One region of the Streptomyces sp. NPDC003011 genome, then DNA from elsewhere that is predicted to be linked to it. Evidence: riboswitches for the same ligand, from Rfam matches in the RefSeq annotation. Region 1 holds a riboswitch; the other holds the start of a gene.

Region 1 (7,078 bases):
GGTCCTACGGCAGTCCTGCCACTGTCGGTCAGGAGCGTCCGGAGCGACAGTGGTGTCATGACTACAGCAGAGATGCAAGGACTGACCGGAATGCTCGCCGTCCTCGGACTCCTCGTCCTCCTGGTCCTCCCGTCGGTGATCGGGATCATGCGCGACAGGCGCGTCGACCGTCAGATCAGGGAGGCCCACAAGGCTCGTGAGGACTCCCGGGATCAGAAGTCCTCGTCCAGGTCCACGGTGCCCTCCACCGCGACCTGGTACGCGGACGGCCGCCGCTCGAAGAAGTTGGTCAGCTCCTGAACCCCCTGGAGCTCCATGAAGGAGAAGGGGTTCTCCGAGCCGTACACCGGAGCGAAGCCGAGGCGCGTCAGGCGCTGGTCGGCGACGCACTCCAGGTACTGCCGCATGGAGTCGGTGTTCATCCCCGGGAGGCCGTCACCGCACAGGTCGCGCGCGAACTGCAGCTCGGCCTCGACGGCCTCCCCCAGCATGTCGGTGACCTGCCGGCGCAGTTCGTCGTCGAACAGCTCCGGCTCCTCCTTGCGGACCGTGTCGACCACGTCGAAGGCGAAGCTCATGTGCATGGTCTCGTCGCGGAACACCCAGTTGGTGCCGGTGGCGAGGCCGTGCAGCAGGCCCCGGCTGCGGAACCAGTAGACGTACGCGAAGGCGCCGTAGAAGAACAGGCCTTCGATGCACGCGGCGAAGCAGATGAGGTTGAGCAGGAAGCGGCGGCGGTCGGCCCGCGTCTCCAGCCGGTCCAGCTTCTCGACCTCGTTGATCCACCGGAAGCAGAACGCGGCCTTCTCGCGGATGGAGGGGATGTTCTCCACCGCGTCGAAGGCGGCCGTCCTGTCCTCGGGGTCGGGCAGATAGGTGTCCAGGAGCGTCAGATAGAACTGGACGTGGACCGCTTCCTCGAAGAGCTGCCTGGAGAGATACAGGCGTGCCTCGGGGGAGTTGATGTGCTTGTAGAGGGTGAGGACCAGGTTGTTCGCGACGATCGAGTCGCCCGTCGCGAAGAACGCGACCAGGCGGCCGATCAGGTGCTGCTCGCCCGGTGACAGTTTCGCGAGGTCGGTGACGTCCGAGTGGAGATCGACCTCCTCCACGGTCCAGGTGTTCTTGATGGCGTCCCGGTAGCGCTCGTAGAAGTCCGGGTAGCGCATGGGGCGCAGGGTGAGTTCGAAGCCGGGGTCGAGAAGGTTCTTCACGGTGGAGCTCATCACTGACAGGCCTCGCAGGACTCGGGGTTCTCCAGGAAGCAGGCGACGGCCTCTTCGGGGGCCGGCACCCGCGCGGGGGCGGTGGCCTGCGCGGCGCGGGCGATGCGGGTCGCCGGGCGCGAGCGCAGGTAGTACGTCGTCTTCAGCCCCGACTTCCAGGCGTACGCGTACATCGAGGAGAGCTTGCCGATGGTCGGCGTCTCCAGGAACAGGTTCAGCGACTGGGACTGGTCCAGGAACGGCGTCCGGGCCGCCGCCATGTCGATCAGGCCGCGCTGCGGGATCTCCCACGCCGTGCGGTACAGCGCCCGTACCTCCTCGGGGATCCAGGTGAAGGCCCGCACCGAGCCGTTCGCCTCGCGCAGGGCCTCGCGGGTGCGCGCGTCCCAGACGCCGAGCCGCTTCAGATCGTCCACCAGGTACGAGTTGACCTGGAGGAACTCGCCGGACAGCGTCTCCCGTTTGAACAGGTTGGACACCTGCGGCTCGATGCACTCGTACGCGCCCGCGATCGACGCGATGGTGGCGGTGGGCGCGATGGCGAGCAGCAGGGAGTTGCGCAGGCCGGTGGCGGCGATCCGGGCCCGCAGGGCGGCCCACCGCTCCGGCCAGGCCAGGTCGGTGTCGTAGTGGTCGGGGTGCAGCACCCCTCTGGCCGTACGGGTCTTCTCCCAGGCCGGCAGCGGGCCGTTGCGCTCGGCGAGGCCGGCGGAGGCCTCGTACGCGGCGAGCATGACGCGCTCGGCGATCCGGGTGGACAGCCGCCTGGCCGCAGGCGCGTCGAAGGGCAGGCGCAGCTGGAAGAAGACGTCCTGCAGGCCCATCACGCCGAGGCCGACCGGGCGCCACCTGGCGTTGGAGCGGCCCGCCTGCTCGGTCGGGTAGTAGTTGATGTCGACGACCCGGTCGAGGAAGGTGACGGCGGTGCGGACGGTGGCGTCCAGCCGCTCCCAGTCGATGTCCCCGCTCCCGCGGTCGACGAAGGCGCCGAGGTTGACCGAGCCCAGGTTGCAGACCGCCGTCTCCCCGTCGTCCGTGACCTCCAGGATCTCCGTGCACAGGTTCGAGGAGTGGACCACGTGACCCGGCTCGGCCGTCTGGTTGGCGGTGCGGTTGGCGGCGTCCTTGAAGGTCATCCAGCCGTTGCCGGTCTGCGCGAGGGTGCGCATCATGCGGCCGTACAGGTCGCGGGCGGGGAGGGTCTTGCGGGCGAGGCCCGCCTCCTCCGCGGCGCGGTAGGCGGCGTCGAACTCCTCGCCCCACAGGTCGACCAGCTCGGGCACGTCGGACGGCGAGAACAGCGACCACGGCGCGTCGGCGTCGACCCGGCGCATGAACTCGTCCGGGACCCAGTGCGCGAGGTTCAGGTTGTGCGTACGGCGGGCGTCCTCGCCGGTGTTGTCGCGCAGCTCCAGGAACTCCTCGATGTCGGCGTGCCAGGTCTCCAGGTAGACCGCCGCGGCGCCCTTGCGCCGGCCGCCCTGGTTCACGGCGGCGACCGAGGCGTCCAGGGTCTTCAGGAACGGGACGATGCCGTTGGAGTGCCCGTTGGTGCCGCGGATCAGCGAACCGCGGGCGCGGACGCGGGAGTAGGCGATGCCGATGCCGCCCGCGTGTTTCGAGAGCCGGGCCACCTGGTGGTAGCGGTCGTAGAGGGAGTCCAGCTCGTCCTTCGGGGAGTCGAGGAGGTAGCAGGACGACATCTGGGGGTGCCGGGTGCCGGAGTTGAAGAGGGTGGGGGAGGAGGGGAGGTAGTCGAGGCGGCTCATGAGGGCGTGGAGCGCGGCGACTTCGTCCAGCGCGCGGGCGGTGTCGTCCTCGGCGAGGCCCGACGCCACCCGGAGCATGAAGTGCTGGGGCGTCTCGATGACCTTGCGGGTGGTCGGGTGCCGGAGGAGATAGCGGCTGTGCAGGGTGCGCAGGCCGAAGTAGCCGAAGCGGTCGTCGGCGTGCGGGTCGATCAGCGCGTCGAGCCGGGCGGCGTGGACCCGTACGAACTCGGCCGTGCGGTCGGCGATGAGCCCTTCCCGGTGCCCCACGGCCACGGAGTCGGTGAAGGCCGTGACGCCCTGCGAGGCCGCCTCGGCGCGGATGCCGATCGTCAGCAGACGGGCGGCCAGCCGCGAGTAGGCGGGGTCCTCGGAGATGAGGCCGGCCGCCGCCTCCGTGGCCAGCTCGCGCAGCTCCGCCTCGTCCGCCCGCGCGGACCGGCCGCGCAGCGCGGCGGCGGCGACCCGTCCGGGGTCGGCGTCGGGGAGGTCGGCGGTCAGCTCGGCCAGGGTCCGCAGTAACGCGGTTCCCGGGCCGTCGGGCGCCACCGGGGTGGTCGCTGAGGCCGGATCGACTGGCGCGATGGTCACGTGGGGCTCTCCCTCGCTCGGCACGGAGGCCTCGCGGTGGGCAGGGGGCGGCACGAGCGCACGCGGCGTCGCGTCACCGGCCCATTCCACGAGGCCCGGACGTCAGGGCACCCGGACCGTACGGCCGGGCGCGCTGTCGGCAGGTCCTCGGACTGGACAAGGCGTGCGTACGCACGCATGTACACCGTTGCGGGACAGTTCCGGATTCACACCGGATTCCCCTGCGGCGACAGCGAGCACGAGCATACATCTTGTGCCGGGCGAGGGAAGAACCCCCATATGTTGTGTCGCGCCGGTCTCAGAGCGTCAACTCGTAGGTGAGGAGGGTGATGTCGGCCAGCTCCGGGACCGGGTTCCAGTCCCGTGCCGGGGTACGGACGAAGCCGAGGCGTTCGTAGACGCGGTGGGCGGCGCGCATGGTGCGCTGGGTCGACAGGACGATGCCCGTGCAGCCGTCCATGGTCCGCGCCCGGTCGACGCAGGCACGGACGAGGGCCTCCCCGGCGCCGCGTCCGCGGGCCGCCCGGTCGACGGCGAGCATCCGTATCTCCGCCTCTCCAACGCGGGCGAGGTCGGCCATGGGGCCGCCGGACGGGACGAAGGTGACGCCGCCGAGGAGGTGCCCGCCCCGGGTGGCCACCAGGACGTCCGCGGCGGCCGCCCGCTTGGCCACGTCCCTCAGCTCACCGAGGTAGGGGTCGGCCTCCCCGAAGTCGAGGAGCCCGTCCTGGAGGTAGGCCCGGGCGGTGAGCTCGCCGAGGGGCTCGTACTCGTGCGGGTCCGCCCGCCGGATCACCATGTCCATGCGGGGCAGTGTGCATCAGGGGAACGGCGACGGGCCGCCGGATTTCTCCGACGGCCCGTCATCACGTACGGCGGCTCAGTGTGCGGCCCCCGCCGTCGCCGGCGGCAGCTCCACCTGGACGCCCGGGTCGCCCGCGTCGGCCGTGTAGTCCGCCGGGGAGGTCTCGTCGATGCCGTCCGGGGCCTTCAGCGCCCTCAGTGCGAAGGTCAGCACCACCGTCACCACCACGTTCAGCACGAACGCCGTCAGGCCGATGTAGCCGATCTCACCGATGCCGGGGATCTCCTTCGACGAGCCGCCGAAGTGCTTCTGCGTCGGCGAGGCCACGCCGTACGCGGCGGCCGTGCCGTAGACCATGCCGACCGCCCAGCCGCCGAGCAGGGCCCAGCGGTGGAACCAGCGGGTGAACAGGCCGCCGACCAGGGCCGGGAAGGTCTGCAGGATCCAGATGCCGCCGAGCAGCTGGAAGTTGATCGCGACCGTCTTGTCCATCGTCAGGACGAAGGCCAGCGCGCCCACCTTCACCAGCAGCGAGACCAGCTTGGAGACCTTGGTCTCCTGCGCCGGCGTGGCGTCCGGCTTGATGAAGTCCTTGTAGATGTTGCGGGTGAACAGGTTCGCCGCCGCGATCGACATGATGGCCGCGGGGACGAGGGCGCCGATACCGATCGCCGCGAACGCCACGCCCGCGAACCAGTCCGGGAACATGTCCTCGAACAGCTGCGGGATCGCCAACTGCCCGTTGGAGACCTTGACCCCGGCCGCGATGGCCATGAAGCCCAGCAGGGCGAGCAGGCCCAGCATCAGCGAGTACAGCGGCAGGATCGTGGTGTTGCGGCGGATCACCTCACGGCTGCGCGAGGACAGCGTCGCCGTGATCGAGTGCGGGTACATGAAGAGCGCCAGCGCGGAGCCCAGCGCCAGCGTGGCGTACGTCCACTGGCCCGCCTCGGCCGGGACCAGCGCACCGCGCGGCGCGCCCGTCGCCGGGTTGGGCTGGCTGAACGCCTCGCCCGCCTTGGCGAAGATGTCGTCGAAGCCGCCCAGCTTGATCGGGATGTAGATGATCGCCACCGCGATGACGAGGTAGATCAGCGTGTCCTTCACGAACGCGATCAGCGCGGGCGCCCGCAGCCCCGACGAGTACGTGTACGCCGCCAGCACGCCGAAGGCGATCAGCAGCGGCAGGTCCTTGACGAACCAGTGGGTGTCCTCACCGCCGCCGACGCCCATCACGTCCAGCACCGCCTGGATGCCGACCAGTTGGAGCGCGATGTACGGCATCGTCGCCAGGATGCCGGTGACGGCCACCGCCAGCGACAGCCCCTTCGAGCCGAAGCGCCCGCGCACGAAGTCCGAGGTCGTCACGTACCCGTGCTTGTGCGAGACCGACCACAGGCGCGGCAGGAAGGTGAAGATCAGCGGGTAGACCAGGATGGTGTACGGCACCGCGAAGAAGCCGGCCGCGCCCGCCGCGTAGATCGCCGCCGGGACGGCAACGAAGGTGTACGCCGTGTACAGGTCGCCGCCGAGCAGGAACCAGGTGACCCAGGTGCCGAACGACCGGCCGCCCAGGCCCCATTCGTCGAGGCTGTGCTCGTTCTCGGCCTTGCGCCAGCGCGCGGCCAGGAAGCCCAGGACGGTGACGGCCAGGAAGAAGAAGATGAAGACGGCGAGCGCGACGCCGTTGACTCCGTCGTTCACTTCGACGCACCCCCGTCCGTGGACCGGGCGGCGGCGCGGGCGCGCTGGTCACGCTGCCACAGCTGGTACGCGATCATCGTCAGCGCGGTGGAGACGAGCACCCAGGCCATCTGGTACCAGTAGAAGAACGGTATGCCGATGAACGTGGGATCGGTCTTGGCGTACGAACCCACCCACAGCATCGCCACGAACGGTGCGACGAGACAGAGGCCGATCACCACACGTGCCGGTGTCACCACCGGTGGCCTCACTTCAGGCGCATCTGACATGTCGCGGCTCCGTTCCCTCAGTGATCACCTGTGTAATGCGCAGGGCAATCTAGGTCACGGTGTCGCGGGAGCGGAACCCCTCGTCCGCATACCGGTATGTGTCGGTTCTGTGTCGGCCGTCAGCAGCAGCGGAAGCCCTGTCGGGGGTCCTTCTCCTGCCGGTCCGTGCGCATCCGCTCGAAGTCGCGCCGGGAGGGCACCCGCGCCTCCGGGTGCCCCTTGCGCACGTGCGCGACATAGCGGTCGTACGCCGACTCGTCGGTCAGCTCCCGCACATACCAGCGCACCCCTCTAAACGCCCGTACCAGAGCCGACCGCACGGCGCTCCTCCTCCTTCTCCTCGCGCGTGGGGAACAGCCCGGCCGGAGCGACGATCTTCGACTCGACGTACGGCGTCTCGCTCAGCGTGGACAGCGCCGGGCGGCGCACGTGCCGGACGCAGACCCGGGCCGCGTCGGCGATCACGACCACGATCAGCAGCGCGAGGACGGCCGACAGGACGCCGTCCACCGTGGAGTTGGTGACCACGGTGTGCATGTCGTCCATGGTCTTGGCGGGCGGCAGCACCTCGCCCCGGTCGATGGCGTCCTGGAACACGGACCGCTGCTGGAAGAAGCCGACCTTCGGATCGCTGGAGAACACCTTCTGCCAGCTCGCCGTCAGCGTGACCGTGGCGTCCCAGGCGAGCGGAACCCCCGTGATCCAGGCCCACTT
Region 2 (7,078 bases), on a different contig from region 1:
CGCGCAGACGGCGACCCGCAGCACGTCCTCGCCGACGGGCGGCGCGACGTTCGACTCCCGGACCGTCCCGCGCAGGGAGACCCGCAGCCCGTCCTCCTCGTCGATCCCGAGCCCGTGCCGGAAGGGCAGGACGCCGTAGGTGTGCCGCCCGGTGAGCCCGTGCAGCATGTCCAGCCCGGGTTCCAGCAGCGAGACGTCCCCGCGGAACTTGTTGACGAGGAACCCGGCGACGAGTTCCTGGTCTTCGGGGGACAGCAGGGCCACGGTGCCGAAGAAGGAGGCGAAGACCCCGCCACGGTCGATGTCGCCCACCACCAGCACCGGCAGCCGCGCGTTGCGCGCGATCCCCATGTTGACGATGTCCGTCCGCCGCAGATTGATCTCGGCGGGACTGCCGGCCCCCTCACAGATCACCGCGTCATACGTGCCCCGCAACGCGGCCAGACACTCCAGCACGGTCCCGAGGAGCCGCTGCTGGCGCCCGCCGTGATAGCCGCGCGCACTCATCTCGCCCACGGGCTTGCCCATGAGCACCACCTGGCTGCTCTGCTCGCCGCCCGGCTTGAGCAGCACGGGATTCATCAGCGCGGTCGGCTCGACCCGGCAGGCCTGCGCCTGCATGGCCTGCGCCCGCCCGATCTCGGCGCCCTCCCGGGTGACGAACGAGTTGAGGGACATGTTCTGCGCCTTGAAGGGCGCGACCTTGACCCCTTGGCGCACCAGCCACCGGCAGATCCCGGCGGTGACGACACTCTTGCCGGCGTCGGAGGTGGTACCGGCGACCAGGAGACCACCGTTCACGAGGCACGCCCCTTCACCACGCGGCGTGCGGCGACCGTGAGCCCGAGCGCGAGCAGGCCCACGCGGCGCGAGAGCCGTACGGCCCGTTCGACGTCCTCGGTCACCACGGCCCGCCCCCGCGCGTTCAGCACCGGCCGGTGCTCGACCCGGCCGCCGTACGACAGCGTCCCGCCCAGCCGCACGCCGAGCGCCCCCGCGAACGAGGCCTCCACGGGCCCGGCGTTGGGGCTCGGATGGTTCGCCGCGTCCGCCCGCCAGGCGCGCACGGCACCGCGCGGATCCGGGCCGGCCAGCGCCGCGAGGACGGCGGTCAGCCGCGCTCCGGGCCACCCGGCGACGTCGTCGAGCCGTGCGCAGGCCCACCCGTACCGCCGGTACCGGGGCGACTTGTGCCCGACCATGGCGTCGAGGGTGTTGACGGCCCGGAACCCGGCCAGCCCCGGCACACCGGCCACGGCCCCCCACACGAGCGCCCCCACCACGGCGTCGGAGGTGTTCTCGGCGACAGACTCCACGACCGCCCGCGCGATCCCGTCGGCGTCCAGGGACTGCGGATCCCGCCCGCACAGGTGCGGCAGCCGGGCCCGCGCGGCCTCGACGTCCCCCGCCTCCAGCGCCCGCCCGATGCTCCGCGCCTCCCTGGCCAGCGACGTCCCCCCGACGACGGCCCAGGTGACGGCGCCGGTCAGCGCGAGGGAAGCGGCGGGGGAGGGACGTACGGCACGGGCGGCGGCGGCCCCGAGCGCGACGGCGCCACCGGCGCACACCACGGCGTGCAGCGCGCCCCACCCCCGGTGGTCCCGCCACAGCACCCGTTCCACGGCGCCCGCGGCCCGCCCGAACACGGCGACCGGATGCCCGCGGTGAGGATCACCGAGGAGCAGGTCACCGAGGAGCCCGGCGGCGGCGCCGTACGCGTAGACGCGATCGGCACGCATGGGGTCAGCCGACCGCTGTCACAGACGGGGAGACGCTACTGAACCTCGAACGGCAGCCGAGCATGGCGATATGTCCTCACTCAGGGTGTCCACGCCCTGGTTCGACGAGACCGGCGACGAGAGTTCCTGGCTCCCGGGGCTTTCTGCCCCGGTGACAGTGGCGGGACCGCGCCGGACTCGCACCGGCTTCCTCTTCTGCCGCCGTACATGGCCCCGGCAGTCCACCACGGGGTTGGAAGAGCCGTCAACTTGCCGTTGACCTGCGCGGGGGGACTGTGGAGAACCCCACATCGCCGACGTGGCCAGGGCATCCGCGGGACCGGCCCGAAGGGCGCCCGCGGGGCCGGGCGGCGGTCCCGGAACGCCGACCGGGCGGGCCCGGAACCGAAGTTCCGGACCCGCCCGGCGGCCAGGTGCCCGTGTCAGGCCACGATCAGGTAGATCCCGTACGCGACCGCCGCGGTGCAGGCCGCGAAGCAGGCGTACGCGCCCGTGACCGCGAGGGCGGCCGAACCGCCCTGCTGCGCGGCCCGTTCCTGTCGCGACAGGCCCATGACGGCGAGGGTGAACAGGCCCACCAGGGCCACGGTGACCACGAGGCTGACACCGAAGACGGAGCCGAGGGCCGCCCAGTCGATCTTCATGCTGCTTCTTCCTTCGTACCGGTTCGTGCCGGGGTGGCGGGGCTCAGACGGTGGTCGTGGCCGGCGGGGCCGCGGGGTCGGCGGCGACCGCGACGGCCGGGGCCGGGATCGTGGCCGTCAGGTCCTCGGTCACCGTGCCCGTCGGCGGCGGGGTCACCGCGGCCATCGCCGCGGTCACCACTCCGGCCGGCTCCTCGGTGTCGCAGACGTTCGTGTGGTCGACGACCTCGCGGCGGGAGACCTTCCAGATCGCGGCGCTGGAGCCGACGAGGAAGACCGCCACGAGCGCCGTGCCCCAGGCGCCGAAGCCGGTCACGTACTCCGCGATCGCGCCGACCAGGGCCGCGGCGGGCAGGGTCAGGCCCCACGCCACGAACATCCGGGTCGCCGTCGACCAGCGGACCACGCCGCCCTTGCGGCCGAGGCCCGCGCCCATCACCGCGCCGGAGACGGAGTGCGTGGTGGAGAGGGAGAAGCCGAGGTGGGAGGAGGCCAGGATGACCGTGGCCGCGCTGGTCTGGGCGGCGAAGCCCTGCTGCGGCTGGAGGTCGGTCAGGCCCTTGCCCATGGTGCGGATGATGCGCCAGCCGCCGAGGTAGGTGCCGAGCGCGATGGCGATGCCCGCGGAGAGGATGACCCAGGTGGGCGGGTCCGAGTCGGGGGCGACGGCGCCGCCGGCGACCAGCGCCAGGGTGATGATGCCCATCGTCTTCTGCGCGTCGTTGGTGCCGTGGGCGAGCGAGACCAGGCCCGCCGAGGCGATCTGGCCCGCCCGGTAGCCCTTCTCCGCCGCCTTGCCGTCGGCCTTCTTGCCGAGCTTGTACGACAGGCGCGTCGCGAGCATCGCGGCCAGGCCCGCCACCAGCGGGGCCGCGATCGCCGGGATCAGCACCTTGGTGACGAGCACGTCGCCGTGCACCCCGCCGAAGCCCGCGGAGGCGACGGTGGCGCCGATGAGGCCGCCCATCAGGGCGTGCGAGGAGCTGGAGGGGAGTCCGACCAGCCAGGTCAGCAGGTTCCAGAGGATCGCGCCGACCAGGGCGGCGAAGATGACCTCGGGACGGATGCCGCTCTCGTCCACGAGACCCTTGGAGATCGTGTTGGCGACCTCCACGGAGAGGAAAGCGCCCACAAGGTTGAGCACGGCGGACATGGCCACCGCGACCTTGGGCTTGAGCGCGCCGGTCGAGATGGTCGTGGCCATCGCGTTGGCGGTGTCGTGGAAACCGTTCGTGAAATCGAACGCGAGTGCGGTTACTACCACAATCGCGAGGATCAGCGAGAAGTTTTCCATTTACCCAGGCAATCGTTCGAGGTCATTGGCCGGACGAACGTAAGCAACCTGAGTGAACGGAAGGTGAACTGAGGCGGGCCGCACGGTGTCCGGATGCTGCGGTTCTCGCACCGCCGCGCTTCGGCCGGCTCCGTGGGCCCCGTGCGGCCCGGGCACCCCTTGGCCACCCGCCGTCGGCGAACTCCCTCAGCCGGTTCAAAGACCCGTCGAAGAGATGTTGGTCACCCGGCGGGCTGCCGCCGTCACCGGGCGGCGGCCGGTGTGCCGCTTCACCTCGTCGCTGAACGCCTTGATCCACCCGGTCATCCGGGTCCTGCTCAGCCCGTGGCACATGCGCGAACGCGGCGCCACTTGGCCGTGGCCCTCCGCCAGTGGCCCGAAGTGCCTCCGCCCGGCGGCGAGTCGGCGCCGGGCCTGGCAGGATCGCCGCATGGCCGAGGAGCAGCGGGACCCGCGGGGTGGACGAGGCGCGCGAGCGGGCGCACCGGACGTGCCGGAGCCGCGGGGGAGGAGCGTGCGCCCCGAGGAGGCGCACGCCTGGGAGGCGCTCGTCGCGACGGCCCGCCGCACCGTGTCCGACGGACTGGTCGTCGGCACCTCCGGCAACGTCTCGGTGCGCGTCGAGGACACCGTGCTGGTCACACCGTCGGGCGTGCCCTACGACCGGCTCACGCCCACGGACGTCACCGGGGTCGACCTCAACGGCCGGCAGGTGCTCGGCACGCTCGTCCCCACCAGCGAACTGCCCATGCATCTGGCCGTCCACCGCACCACCGACGCCCGCGCCGTCGTCCACACCCACGCCGTGCACGCCACGGCCGTCTCCACGCTCGTCCCCGAGCTCCCGGCGATCCACTACATGGCCGGCGCGCTCGGCGGCACCGTCCGGGTCGCCCCGTACGCCCCCTACGGCACCGGCGAGTTGGCCGAGAACGTGCTCCACGCCCTCGCCGGGCGCACCGGCTGCCTCCTCCAGAACCACGGCACCCTCACCTACGGCGCCACCCTCGACCAGGCCTACGACCGCACCGCCCAGCTGGAGTGGATGTGCCGCCTGTGGCTGACGGCGTCCTCGGTGCCGGGACTGTCACCGACGCTGCTGACCGAGGCACAGGTGACGGAGGCAGGGGAGCGGCTGCGGACGTACGGGCAGCGGGGCTGAGGGGGCTTCGGTGAGATCCGCGCGGAAAGTGTCACTCCGGGCCGTCCTCCCGCTGGCCGCGGGCGCGGTGCGCCAGGACACTGGTGCCGTGCGCACTGTCAGAGCGACGGCCGCTGCCGTCACCGCCGTGCTGGGCGTCGGCGCCGCCGCGGTCGTCGCCGGCCGTCTCGCCGGCGACGCCGCCCTCAAGGCGCCGCCCGGCCGCCCGCTGCCCACCGAACCCAGGCTCACCGTGCACGCCACCGCGGCCGGCCGCATCGCCGTCACCCGCGACCTGGCGGCCCTGCGCCCCGGCACCTACGGCCTCGCCGGCGACGGCTCGCACGCGGTCGTCGGTCCCGTCCTCGGCACGGAGGCCCACTCCGCCGACACCGTCGTACGCCGTCTGGAACGCGTCACGCGCGGCACCCTGAAACCCGGGGACAAGGTCTGGTTCACCCCCAACGTGCACGTCGGCGACCCGGGCACCGCCCTCGGCCTGGACCACACGGACGTCGAGGTGCCCGGCGAACTGGGCCCGTTGCCCGCGTGGTTGACGCCCGGCGTGCGGGACATCTGGGTGATCGCGGTGCACGGCCTGGGCACCACCCGCGAACACCCCCTGAACGTGCTGGAGTTCGTGCACCGTCTCCGCTTCCCGGTGCTCACCCTCGCCTACCGCGGCGACCTCGGCGCCCCCCGCCCGCCGGACGGGCTGAACCACCTCGGCGAGACCGAGTGGCGCGACCTGGACGCCGCCGTCCGGTACGCCCTGCGCAACGGTGCCCGCCAGGTCGTCCTGCACGGCTGGTCCACCGGCGCCACCATGGCGCTGCGCGCCGCCGCGCGCTCCACGGCGCACGACCGGATCGCGGGGCTCGTCCTGGACTCCCCGGTCCTCGACTGGCAGGCGACCCTGCGCGCCCTCGCCACGGCCCGCCGCACCCCCGGCGCCCTGCTGCCGCTCGCGGTACGCGCCGTCCAGGGCCGCACCGGTCTGTCCGCCGACCGCCTCGCCGGCGTCCCCGCCCCCGGCCGGCCCCTCCCGCCGACCCTCGTCTTCCACGGCCCGGACGACCGGGTGGCCCCCTGGAGCCACTCCCGCCGCCTCGCCGACGCCCATCCCCGCCGCGTCATCCTCCACCCGGTCCGGCACGCGCCCCACGCGGCCATGTGGAACGCCGACCCGGCGGTCTACGAGGAGACGCTGCGCCGCTTCCTGACCCCGCTGATGTGACCGCGCCGAAACCGGTCGCGCGCCCCGCTCGGCCGGCCGCGCTCCACCCGGCGCGCGGCACCGCGTCCACGCCCCGCCCCACAGGTTCCGTTTAACGCCGTACCAGTGGCCTGAACTCGGCTTACGGCCACCCGCACGGGCCCGGTACCGGCCCTCCCCGTCGCCCGCCGTGACATTCCGTTTGGGTTTTCGGACCGTCAACCGGAAGACTGCACCCGTGACGTCCCGTATCCCGCGCGACTCCAGGCTTCGACTCGTCCGCCCGCGACCCCTGGCCGCCGCCCCCACAGCAGTGAACCAGCGGCGTCCCCGCCGCGCCGCGCCCCGGCCGCCGGAGGGCACACCGGCCCCCGCGGAACTGGCCAGAATGGCGCGCTCGGGTCTCGCCGCCGCGGCCCGCGTCGCCCGCTGGGCCGACGCCGCGTTGCGCCCCGGGCGCGACGGCGCGAGCCCCGACGGCAAGGGCGCGCTCTCCGCGGAGACCGCCGAACGGGCCGCCGCCGACCTGGGGCTGACCGCCGCTCAGGTCCGCGCCGACTGGGACACCGCCCGCCTCGCCGGACTCGTCGAGGTGCACGGCGACAGCGCCCGCCCCGGCTGGCGGCTGCGCGCCTGGAACCGCGACGACAGCGCCGTCCTGCGCGGCTGGGTGGCCCTCTTCGACGCCTGGTCGCTCGCCTACCCGGAACCCTCCGACCACGAGCCGGCCGCCGTCGCCGAGGTCGTCTCGGCCATGCCCCAGGTGCTCTCCTTCCTCCAGCTGTCCGCCGGCCCCGTCCCCGTCGAGCAGCTCCTCGACCTCCTGGAGCAGCGGGTCACCGAACTGCGCACGGAGCGCTGCGAAGTCCCCTACGGCCCCCAGTCCGCACCGGCCGAGACCGCCCCCGCGCCGCCGGAGTCCGCCGCCGACGCCCCCCTCGCGCCCCTCGCCCCCCTTCTCGAATGGGCCCTGCGTGCCCTCGCCTCCGTCGGCGCACTGACCTACGGCGACGGACAGGCCACGCTCACCCCGCTCGGCAACTG

Evidence for each region. Region 1 has a riboswitch for cobalamin ahead of ACWD0J_RS12405 (ribonucleoside-diphosphate reductase subunit alpha). Riboswitches for the same ligand answer to the same signal wherever they lie in the genome.
Region 2: linked by a shared signal. The riboswitch ahead of ACWD0J_RS19370 (cobalamin biosynthesis protein) and the one ahead of ACWD0J_RS12405 (ribonucleoside-diphosphate reductase subunit alpha) in region 1 are both predicted to bind cobalamin.

Annotation. Positions count from the first base shown of each region.
Region 1 is NZ_JBSFTY010000018.1:77,416-84,493, reverse strand. It holds gene ACWD0J_RS12415 (hypothetical protein) at 58-300, shown strand; gene ACWD0J_RS12410 (ribonucleotide-diphosphate reductase subunit beta) at 213-1,226, opposite strand; gene ACWD0J_RS12405 (ribonucleoside-diphosphate reductase subunit alpha) at 1,226-3,586, opposite strand; cobalamin riboswitch at 3,708-3,832, opposite strand; gene ACWD0J_RS12400 (GNAT family N-acetyltransferase) at 3,885-4,391, opposite strand; gene mctP (monocarboxylate uptake permease MctP) at 4,467-6,095, opposite strand; gene ACWD0J_RS12390 (DUF3311 domain-containing protein) at 6,092-6,364, opposite strand; gene ACWD0J_RS12385 (YbdD/YjiX family protein) at 6,484-6,684, opposite strand; gene ACWD0J_RS12380 (carbon starvation CstA family protein) at 6,656-7,078, opposite strand, start outside.
Region 2 is NZ_JBSFTY010000035.1:46,826-53,903, forward strand. It holds gene ACWD0J_RS19365 (cobyric acid synthase) at 1-801, opposite strand, end outside; gene ACWD0J_RS19370 (cobalamin biosynthesis protein) at 798-1,739, opposite strand; cobalamin riboswitch at 1,841-1,980, opposite strand; gene ACWD0J_RS19375 (hypothetical protein) at 2,162-2,383, opposite strand; gene ACWD0J_RS19380 (anion permease) at 2,427-3,677, opposite strand; gene ACWD0J_RS19385 (class II aldolase/adducin family protein) at 4,108-4,839, shown strand; gene ACWD0J_RS19390 (alpha/beta hydrolase family protein) at 4,928-6,055, shown strand; gene ACWD0J_RS19395 (hypothetical protein) at 6,273-7,078, shown strand, end outside.